3 regions of the Micromonospora sp. WMMD723 genome follow, and region 2 is predicted to be linked to each of the others. Evidence: riboswitches for the same ligand, from Rfam matches in the RefSeq annotation. Region 2 holds a riboswitch; each other region holds the start of a gene.

Region 1 (3,256 bases), 770 kb from region 2:
ACTACGCCCTGGACAACCGCGGCGACCAGGACGCCATGGTCCGCGAGTGCGGTGCCCGGGGGATCGCCTACGTGCCGTTCTTTTCCCTGACCGGCGGCAACCGCGAAGGCGGGGCCCGCACCGACCACGGCGCGGCCGTACGCGCCGTCGCCCGCGCCCACGACGCCACCCCGCAGCAGGTACGTCTCGCCTGGACGCTGCACCAGGGCCCGCACGTGCTGGCCATCCCCGGCACCGGTGACCCGGCCCACCTCGCCGAGAACGTCGCGGCCGCCGCGCTGCGACTCACCCCCGACGAGCTGGCCGCGCTCGACCGGCGGTGAACGGGCCGCCCAGCCGGCTGTCACCGGGCTCGCAGCGCCCTTCCAGGTGGGGGTGCTCCACTGGAGGGACGCCGAGGAGAGGACGGGCAGATGGGCTGGTTCAGCCGACGGACCCGGGCTGACGAGGGTATCCCGACCAAGCTCGACCGGGAGGCCACCCGGGACGACCTGACCGCGTTGGCGGACTTCGTGGCCGCCCACCGGGGGGTGGAGTTCTATCTCGAACCCGAGACGACCGCCACCGACACCACGGTGGTGGCGATCGCGCACGACGGGGAGTGGATCCGCCGCCGCACCGGCTCCCCGCGTACGGCGGCGAAGCTGGCCCACCGGCACGCGGTGCCCCTCTACGAGGCGGCGAAGACCGGGTACCCGGAGCGGATGCGGGCCTGGAACCGGGCCCACCCCGAGCGTCGCCTCCGCTGATCCCGCAGCAACGCGTGAAGCGTGGCGGGGTTGTGGCCCCGTGGGATGTGGGTCCGTGGGATGTGGGTCCGTGGGGGTGCGGCCACGGCGGCGGGTGCGACCGCCGGCCGCCCCGGTCGCCTGCCGCTGCGGGGCAGGGGTGTGGGGTATGTCGTCGCGGGCCCTTTCGAGCTGATGACGGTGACGGATCGGCCCCGCCGGGTGGGACGACCCGTACCGCCAGGTCGGGGGTGGCCGGGGTGGCGCGGCCCCGCGGTACCGGATGGGCCTGTGACCGGAGGGCCTGCGGCACCGGAGGAGGCGGCCCCGTGGCCCCGGGCCGGGGCCGCCGCCCTCAGGCCGCCCCGGCCCCGGGGTGTCGGGCGGGTGGCCGGCGCTACCCGGCGCGACAACTGTCCGGCCAGGTCGGCCGCGCCGGCCCCCGAGTCGTTGACGTCATCAGCTCGACAGCGTGCGAGAGAGGTGTCCCGGCCGACCAGGGCCGGGTCGCCCGGGGCCGGGCAGCCTGAGGGCGGCGGCCCCGGCTCCGTGCCGCCCGGATCAGGTTCGTGCCGCCCGGATCAGCTCCGTGCCGCCCAGTTCCGCGCCGGTCGGTCGCGGACGGTGGCGCTTCCCCGGGCGGGTGGCGGGCTCCCTCGGCGGATCGGTGGGTGCGCGGCACGGGACGCTGCGGGTCGACCGTCGGGAGGGACCGGGCCCACCCGGGAACGTGGGCAGCGGCGGTCGCCGGCCTCGCCACGGGGGGCGATCGGTGCCCTCGCGGGGCCGGTGGCCGCCGTTGACCTCGGGGTGAGGAGTGTGGCAGCATTCGCGGCCTGACGGCAGTGAAGGAAGTCGGTGCGATTCCGACGCGGTCCCGCCACTGTCACCGGGGAGCGATCCCCCCTCGTGGGTCACGACCGTGCGTGCACGGTTGGAAGGCCGGGGGTGAGCGTCGATCCGGGAGCCAGGATACTTCGGCCGTCGGAGAACCCCAGGGCGTGGACACCCGAGGAGGACCCGATGACGCACAGCGTCACTGCCGACCCGATCACGGTCGGTGACTTCCGCATCACCGTAGAGCCCGCGCCGCCGCGTGCCCCCACCTCTCCCACCGTCGCCGGCCGTCGCCGGGGCGGTCGGCCTGCCACGTACCGCTGACGGCCGGTCCGGGGTGCCCCGCCGCCGGTGGGGTGCGTCGTACCTCCGCCGCCGCTGACCGGCGTCCCTCCCGCCCCGCTCGGCCCGGCCCCGTGGTCGAGCCGGACGTCACTCTCCGGAGCCGCACGTGCGCATCCTGCTGTTGTCCACCGCCGACACCGATCTGCTCGCCGCCCGCGCCAGCGCCGCCGACTACCGCCTCGCCAACCCCACCCGGGTCGACGTGGCCGCCGTGCCCGCCCTGCTCGACGGGGTCGACCTGGCCGTCGTACGGTTGCTCGGCGGGCGGCAGGCGTGGCCGGACGGCCTCGCGGCGGTGCTCGGCTCCGGCGTCCCCACGATCGTGCTCGGCGGCGAGGCGGTGCCCGACGCGGAGCTGATGGCGGCCTCCACGGTGGCCTCCGGGGTCGCCACCGAAGCGCTGTCCTACCTGGTGGAGGGGGGCGCGGACAACCTCGCCCAGCTCGCCCGGTTCCTCTCCGACACCGTCCTGCTCACCGGTGAGGGCTTCGACCCGCCCACCCCCACCCCGCCCTACGGCATCCTCGACCACCGCCGCCCGTCCACCCCGGTCGACGGGGCGGACCCGGTGGCCGGACCGGACGGGGGCGGGCGGCCCACGGTGGGGATCGTGTTCTACCGGGCGCACGCGCTGGCCGGCAACACCGGTTTCGTGCAGACCCTGGCCGACGCGGTCGACGCGGCCGGCGGCGAACCGCTGCCGATCTTCTGCGGATCGCTGCGCGGGCTCACCCCCGGCGACGGGCCGCTGGACCTCTTCGCCCGCTGCGACGCGCTCGTCGTCACCGTCCTCGCCGCCGGGGGGACGGTCGCCGCCGACGCCTCCGGCGGGGGCGACGAGGACGCCTGGGACGTCGGCGCGCTCGCCGCCCTCGACGTGCCGGTGATCCAGGCGCTGTGCCTGACCAGCACCCGGGAGCAGTGGGCTGCCAGCGACGCCGGACTGTCCCCGCTGGACGCGGCCATGCAGGTGGCCATCCCCGAGTTCGACGGTCGGATCGTCACCGTGCCGTTCTCGTTCAAGCGGATCGACGCCGACGGGCTGTCGGTCTACGCCGCCGACGCCGAGCGGGCCGGCCGGGTCGCCGGCATCGCCGTCCGGCAGGCCCGGCTGCGCCACCTGCCCAACGCCGGCAAGCGGGTGGCGATCGTGCTCAGCTCCTACCCGACGAAGCACTCCCGGGTCGGCAACGCCGTCGGCCTGGACACCCCCGCCTCGGCGGTCCGGCTGCTCGCCGCCCTCGCCGCCGACGGGTACCACCTCGGCGACGCGCCGCCACCCACCGACGGGGACGCGCTGATCCACGCCCTGATCGCCGCCGGGGGCCACGACGTCGAGTGGCTCA
Region 2 (3,256 bases):
GGGTCTCCCGCAGGGCAGGCTCGTCGACCTGGATGATCCGGATGCCGGCGGCCTCCAGGTCGCGGCACTCGTCGCGCAGCGCGAGCGCCACCTGGTCGGCGGTGTCGGCCAACGGCTGGTCGGTCCGGACGAACGACCAGGCCAGGATGGTGACCGGCCCGGTGAGCATGCCCTTGACCGGACGGTCGGTCAGCGACTGGGCATAGGTGGACCACGCGACGGTCATCGGAGTCCGCCGGGCCACGTCGCCGTGGATGATCGGCGGGCGGACGCAACGGGACCCGTAGGACTGCACCCAGCCGTGGGTGGTGGCGGCGAAACCGTCGAGTTGTTCGCCGAAGTACTGGACCATGTCGTTGCGTTCCGGCTCACCGTGCACCAGCACATCCAGGCCCAGCCGCTCCTGCAACCGGATGACCTGCTCCACCTCGACGCGCATCCGCTGCGTGTAGCCGGCGTCGTCGAGGGTGCCGGCGCGGTGCGCGGCACGGGCCCGGCGCAGCTCGGCGGTCTGCGGGAACGAACCGATCGTGGTGGTCGGCAGGTCCGGCAGCCCCAGCCGTTCCTGCTGGCGGGCGGCCCGCTCGGCGTAGTCGCCACGGTGCCGGTCGCTGGGGCGCAGCGCCGCCAACCGGCCGCGCACGTCGTCGTGCCGCCACGACGGCGGGGCGGGCGGCAACGGGGCCGGCAGGCTGGTGGTGCCGTCGCGCAGCGCCCGCCCGAGCAGGACCACCTCGTCGACCTTCTGCCGGGCGAACGAGAGCCGCGCGGACAACTCCGGGTCGAGGGAGGTCTCGGCCGACAGGTCGACGGGCACGTGCAGCAGCGAACAGGACGTGGACACCGCCACGTGGTCGGCCAGTCCGGCGACCGTGGCACCGGCGGCGACGGCCGCCCGTAGATCCGTGCGCCAGATGTTGCGTCCGTCGACCAGTCCGGCGACGACGGTCTTGCCGCGCAGGGGACCGGCTGCGGCGAGCCGGCGCAGGTTGCCCGCACCGGCGACCAGGTCCAGGCCGATCGCCTCGACCGGGGTGTCCAGCAGCGCCGGCAGCGCGTCGCCGAGGTCACCGAAGTAGGTGGCGACGAAGATCCGGGGACGGTGGGGCAGCTCCCCGAGACGTTGGTAGGCGTGCCGCAGGCCGTCGATCTCGGCCGTGGTGCGGTCCGCGACGTAGGCGGGTTCGTCCAGTTGGACCCAGGTCACGCCCGCGTCGGCCAGGGTGGTGAGGATCCGGGCGTACGTGTCGACCAGGTCGTCGAGCCGGGCGAACGGATCCTCGCCCTTGGCCAGCAGCAGGAAGGTGGCCGGCCCGACCAGCACCGGTCGGGTGGTGATGCCCAGGTCACGTGCCTGCGCGTACTCGCTCAGCGCCTTCGCCGGGTCGGCCGCGAACACGGTGTCGGGGTCGATCTCCGGCACCAGGTAGTGGTAGTTGGTGTCGAACCACTTGGTGAGTTCCAACGCGGGCGCGGCATCGACGCCACGGGCCATGGCGAAGTAGGTGTCGAGTTGACCGAGGCCGAGCCGGGCGAAGCGGCGGGGGACCGCACCGACCGCGACGGCGGTGTCGAGCACGTGGTCGTAGTAGGAGAACGTGTTGGAGGGGATCGCGTCGAGGCGGGCGTCGCGCAGCGTCCGCCACACCTCGGCCCGCAGCCCGGCCGCGACGTCCTCCAGGCCGGTGGCGTCCAGCGTGCCGGCCCAGTACGCCTCGACGGCCTTCTTCCACTCGCGGTGGGCGCCGATACGGGGATAGCCGAGCACGGTGCTCTGCCCGAATGAGGTGGTCACAGGTGGTCCTTCCCTCGCGGTGTCCGGCGACCACCCGAGAGGAAGACGGATACGCCACGGCGTAACCGGCATTCCGCCCTGGCCCTCCCGAGAGGCCGCCGACGGCGCGTACCGGCGGTACGCGCAGCGCTGGCAGGTCTTCGGACTCGTGGGCGTGACACAGGGTCGCCTACTGGCCGTCGCTTCCCAGACCATGTGGTCCAGTGCTTCGTTGACGGCGGTCGTTCCCACTCACCGCTGCGGGGCAGTCCCGGTCTCACACCGGGTTCCCTCTTACGACGCCCCACCCGCGCACGGGAGAGGCGAACCAGCGCCGCCTGCGATCGTACGCCCCACCGACTCCTGCTGCAGGCGGCGTCCGAGGCGCGGGACAGGATTCGCGGTACTCGGCCATGGGTGGCCAGCCGCCTCGGCCGTCTGTGCGGCCTCGGGATCCTCCGCCTCGCGGACCCGAGGCGGGTAACAGCGCGATGGTCGCCGAGCCGCCAGCGTTTGACCACCGGCGCGGGCGTCGCATCTTGCATCCGTCTCGCTGCCGTGGCTCGCCTATCTTGGCTGCCAGGGATGCGCCCGCTCGGTTGCCCGTGGTGCGGCCGCGGTCAGCGAGCCGTTGGGGGTGACAGCGGGCAGGGCCGCGCGAGCGCGGGCTTCCGGTCGGTGCCGTCGGTACGTCTGGTGGTGCCGGCGGCACCGACCGGATGACCACCGCCGTCAGCTGTCGGGCGGGGCGGCGGTGGCGGCGACGAGCAGGGACAGTTCCCGCACGAGATCGTCCATGGACTGGCCGCTCTGCGCGCGGAGCAGTCCGAGGCTCAGGTCTGCCAGGAGGTAGAAGCCGAGGCTCTTGGCCTGCTCGGAACTGAACGCGGCGAGCAGCTCCTCGGCGCCGCCGAGGTCACCGCGGTGCTTGGCCGCGATGACCCCGGCGGCGCGTTGGACCAGTTCGGCCGCTGCCGGGGTGGGGCTGGTCACGCCGATCAGATCTTTGGCGTGGTGGCGCGGGCGGCGTCGAAGCGGGCGATCACGTCCGACCAGTTGACCAGGTTCCACAGCCGGTCGACGTAGTCCGGCCGGACGTTGCGGTACTGCAGGTAGTAGGCGTGCTCCCAGGCGTCGAAGACCAGCAGTGGAACGGAGCCCTGGCCGACGTTGCCGTGGTGGTCGTAGACCTGCTCCACGATCAGCCGCTGCCCGAGTGGTTCCCAGGCCAGCACGCCCCATCCGGAGCCCTGCACGCCCTTGGTGGCGGCGGACAGCTGCCCGGCGAACGCGTCGAACGTGCCGAAGTGCTCCTCGATCGCGGCGGCCAGCTCGCCGTCGGGACGGTCACCGCCGTCCGGGGAGAGGTTGTTCCAGAAGATCGAGTGCAGTACGTGCCCGGACAGGTTGAACGCGTACGTCTTCTCCAGGCCGACCAGGGTCGAGAAGTCTCCCTTCGCCCGGGCCTCGGCGAGCTGCTCC
Region 3 (3,256 bases), 260 kb from region 2:
TCCACGATGCCCTGCACCGACCCGTCGGCCCGCTTGATCCGGTCGCGGATCTCCGCCGTCCACAGTCCGCGCGCCTTCAGCTCGCGTACCAGATAGGTGTTGATCTGCAGAAACTCCCCGGACATGGTCTCGCGCTTGAACAGGTTGGACACCTGCGGCTCGATGCACTCGTAGCAGCCGGCGATCGAGGCGATCGTGGCGGTCGGGGCGATCGCCACCAGCAGCGAGTTGCGCAGGCCGTGCGTCGCGATCCGGGTGCGTAGCGCCGCCCACCGCGCGGTCTGGGTGGGCTCGGCCCCCCACAGGTCCGGGTGCAGGTCACCCCGGGCCGCCCGGGTTTCGGCGTACGCCGGGTGCGCGCCGAACCGTTCGGCGAGGCCGGTCGACGTCTCCAGGGCGGTCAGGAGGATCTCCTCCTGGACCCGGGTGGACAGCTCCCGGGCCCCGGCCGAGTCGAACGGCAGCCGCAGCGCGAACAACGCGTCCTGCAAACCCATCAGCCCCAGCCCGACCGGCCGCCAGCGCGGGTTCGACGCCGCCGCCTGCTCGGCCGGGTAGTAGTTGATGTCGATCACCCGGTCGAGGAACACCACCGCCGTCCGGACCGTCTCGCGCAACCTCTCCCAGTCGACGCCGTCGTCGGTGAGGTGCGCGCCGAGGTTGACCGAGCCGAGGTTGCACACCGCCGTCTCGGTGTCGCTGTTCACCTCCAGGATCTCGGTGCACAGGTTGGACAGGTGGATCGTGTTGCCCGGCACGCCGGTCTGGTTGGACAGCCGGTTCGCCGGGTCCTTGAACGTCATCCACCCGTTGCCGGTCTGCGCCAGGGTGCGCATCATCCGCCCGTACAGGTCGCGGGCCTTGACCGTGCGGACCGCCTTCTTCTCGGCGACCCGGTACGCGGCGTCGAACTCCTCGCCGTAGAGGTCGGGCAGCTCCGGGGCGTCCGACGGGTCGATCAGCGACCAGTCACCGTCGGCCTCGACCCGGCGCATGAACTCGTCGGGGATCCAGTTGGCCAGGTTAAGGTTGTGGGTGCGCCGCGCCTCCTCACCGGTGTTGTCCCGCAGCTCCAGGAACTCCTCGACGTCCGGGTGCCACGGCTCCAGGTAGACGCAGGCCGCCCCCTTGCGCCGGCCACCCTGGTTGACCGCCGCCACCCCGGCGTCGAGGGTCTTCAGGAACGGCACGATCCCGTTCGACCTGCCGTTGGTGCCCCGGATCAGCGCCCCCCGGCCGCGCACCCGCGTGAAGGAGATGCCGATGCCGCCGGAGAACTTGGACAGCTTCGCCACCTGGTGGTAGCGCTCGTAGATCGAGTCCAGTTCGTCGCGCGGCGAGTCGACCAGGAAACACGACGACATCTGGGTGTGCCGGGTGCCCGAGTTGAACAACGTCGGGGAACTCGGCAGGTAGGCCAGCGACGACATCAGCCGGTAGAACCCGACCGCCTCGTCGGGCGTGCCGGACAGCCCGCAGGCCACCCGCAGCAGCCAGTACTGCGGGGTCTCCACCACCAGCCGCGACTGCGGGTGCCGCAGCAGGTACCGGTCGGCCACCGTACGCAGCCCGAAGTACTCGAACCGCAGGTCACCGGCCGGGTCGACGGCGTCGTCGAGCTGGCGTACGTGCCGGGCCACGAACGCGGCGGTGTCGTCGGCGATCAGGCCGAGGCCGTGGGCGTACCGGATGGACTCGCTGAACGAGGTCACCGCCTGCCCGCGTACCTCCTCGTCCACGTAGGCGGCCAGCAGCCGGGCCGCCAGTCGGGAGTACTGCGGTTCCGTGCCGATCAGCTCCGCCGCCGTCTGGATCGACAGCTTGTCCAGCTCGGCCGTGGTCGCCCCGTCGTAGAGGCCGCTGATCGTCCTGGTGGCCACCCGCAGCGGGTCGACCTCGTCCAGGTCGGTGGTCCACCGGGCGACGGCCGTGACGATCCGGTTGACGTCCACCGGCTCGGTGTCGCCGTCGCGCTTGCGTACCCGCATCGCCGGCCGGCGTGGCTCCGCACCGTCGACGTCGGACGGTGGGCTCTGCGCTGTGCTCGTCATGACCTCTCCTCGCTGTCACCGATGGCCATCGGGACGCGGGAGGACGCCGACGGGCGCGGCGACGGCCGGCCCGGGTGCTGGCGTCGGTCGTCCCGCGCGACCTCCGACCGCCGTGCGCAGCAGCGCACGGCGCACTGGCAGGTCTTCGGACTCGCGGGCGTGACCGGGTCGGTCGCCTACTGGCCGTCGCTTCCCAGACCTCGCGGTCCAGTGCTCGATGACGGCGGTCGTTCCCACTTACCGCTGCGGGGCAGTCCCGGATTTCCACCGGGTTCCCTGTTGCCTCGACCGGACCACCGGGCCCGGCCGAACCAGCTGCGTGGCACACCATATATGGCGTGGATGGGGGAGAGGCAACACTAGATGTCGCGTCGGCGTGTCAGATAACTCTCATCCGACCGGCCGGTGGCCCGCAGTGACGCCAGCAGCCGCAGCGCGTCGGCGTCGGCGCTGCCCGGCTCGGCGGTGAAGACCAGCATGACCGGGCCGGGGTTGCCGGGCAGCGGGTAGGTGTCCCAGTCCAGGACGATGTCACCGACCTCGGGGACCTGGAAGGTCTTGGTGCCGCTGACCGACCCGCGCACGTCGTGCCGGGACCACAGCCGCCGGAACTCGGCGCTGCGGATGCTCAGCTCACCGACGACGGCGGTGGCCCGGGGGTGGGTGGGGTCCGTGGCGACGGCGGCGCGCATCATGCCGATGTAGTCCATGGCCTGCTGCTCCCAGGACGCGCAGCGCCGCAGTGGGGCAGCCGCCTCGTCGAACATCAGCAGCAGCATGTTGAGCCGGTCCGGCGGGTGGTCCGCCGGGTCGCCGAGCAGCGCCACCGCCCACGTGTTCCAGGCGAGCAGGTCCAGGTGCCGGCCGAGCACCACCGCCGGGGTGTCCAGCACCCGCAGCAGCCGCCTGGTGCTCTCCGGTACCCGTTCCGGGCCGTGGTCGACCCGGGCGGGCGGCGGCCGGCGGGCGGCGCGGGCCAGGGTGAACAGGTGCCGGCGTTCCGCGTCGTCGAGGCCGAGGGCGGCGGCGAGCCCGTCCAGCACGTCGTCGGACGGGCGCACCTCCCGGCCCTGCTCCATCCGCTGGTAGTAGTCGGTGCTCAACCCGGCCAGCAGCGCCAGCTCCTCGCGGCGCAGCCCGGTGACCCGGCGTCGCCCGCCCGGCTCCAGGCCGACGTCCCGGGGGTGCAACCGGGCGCGCCGGGC

Evidence for each region. Region 2 has a riboswitch for cobalamin ahead of metE (5-methyltetrahydropteroyltriglutamate--homocysteine S-methyltransferase). Riboswitches for the same ligand answer to the same signal wherever they lie in the genome.
Region 1: it holds a riboswitch for cobalamin, as region 2 does, so the genes downstream of both, cobN (cobaltochelatase subunit CobN) here and metE (5-methyltetrahydropteroyltriglutamate--homocysteine S-methyltransferase) in region 2, are expected to answer to the same signal.
Region 3: it holds a riboswitch for cobalamin, as region 2 does, so the genes downstream of both, ACN261_RS28620 (ribonucleoside-diphosphate reductase subunit alpha) here and metE (5-methyltetrahydropteroyltriglutamate--homocysteine S-methyltransferase) in region 2, are expected to answer to the same signal.

What each region holds. Positions count from the first base shown of each region.
Region 1 covers NZ_JBMKNR010000001.1:6,096,362-6,099,617, reverse strand. Annotated here, with positions in the region: gene ACN261_RS26530 (aldo/keto reductase) at 1-323, shown strand, start outside; gene ACN261_RS26525 (hypothetical protein) at 414-749, shown strand; cobalamin riboswitch at 1,577-1,706, shown strand; gene cobN (cobaltochelatase subunit CobN) at 2,017-3,256, shown strand, end outside.
Region 2 covers NZ_JBMKNR010000001.1:6,869,243-6,872,498, reverse strand. Annotated here, with positions in the region: gene metE (5-methyltetrahydropteroyltriglutamate--homocysteine S-methyltransferase) at 1-1,795, opposite strand, end outside; cobalamin riboswitch at 1,910-2,122, opposite strand; gene ACN261_RS29725 (superoxide dismutase) at 2,507-2,767, opposite strand; gene ACN261_RS29720 (superoxide dismutase) at 2,773-3,256, opposite strand, start outside.
Region 3 covers NZ_JBMKNR010000001.1:6,605,154-6,608,409, reverse strand. Annotated here, with positions in the region: gene ACN261_RS28620 (ribonucleoside-diphosphate reductase subunit alpha) at 1-2,051, opposite strand, end outside; cobalamin riboswitch at 2,171-2,383, opposite strand; gene ACN261_RS28615 (helix-turn-helix transcriptional regulator) at 2,411-3,256, opposite strand, start outside.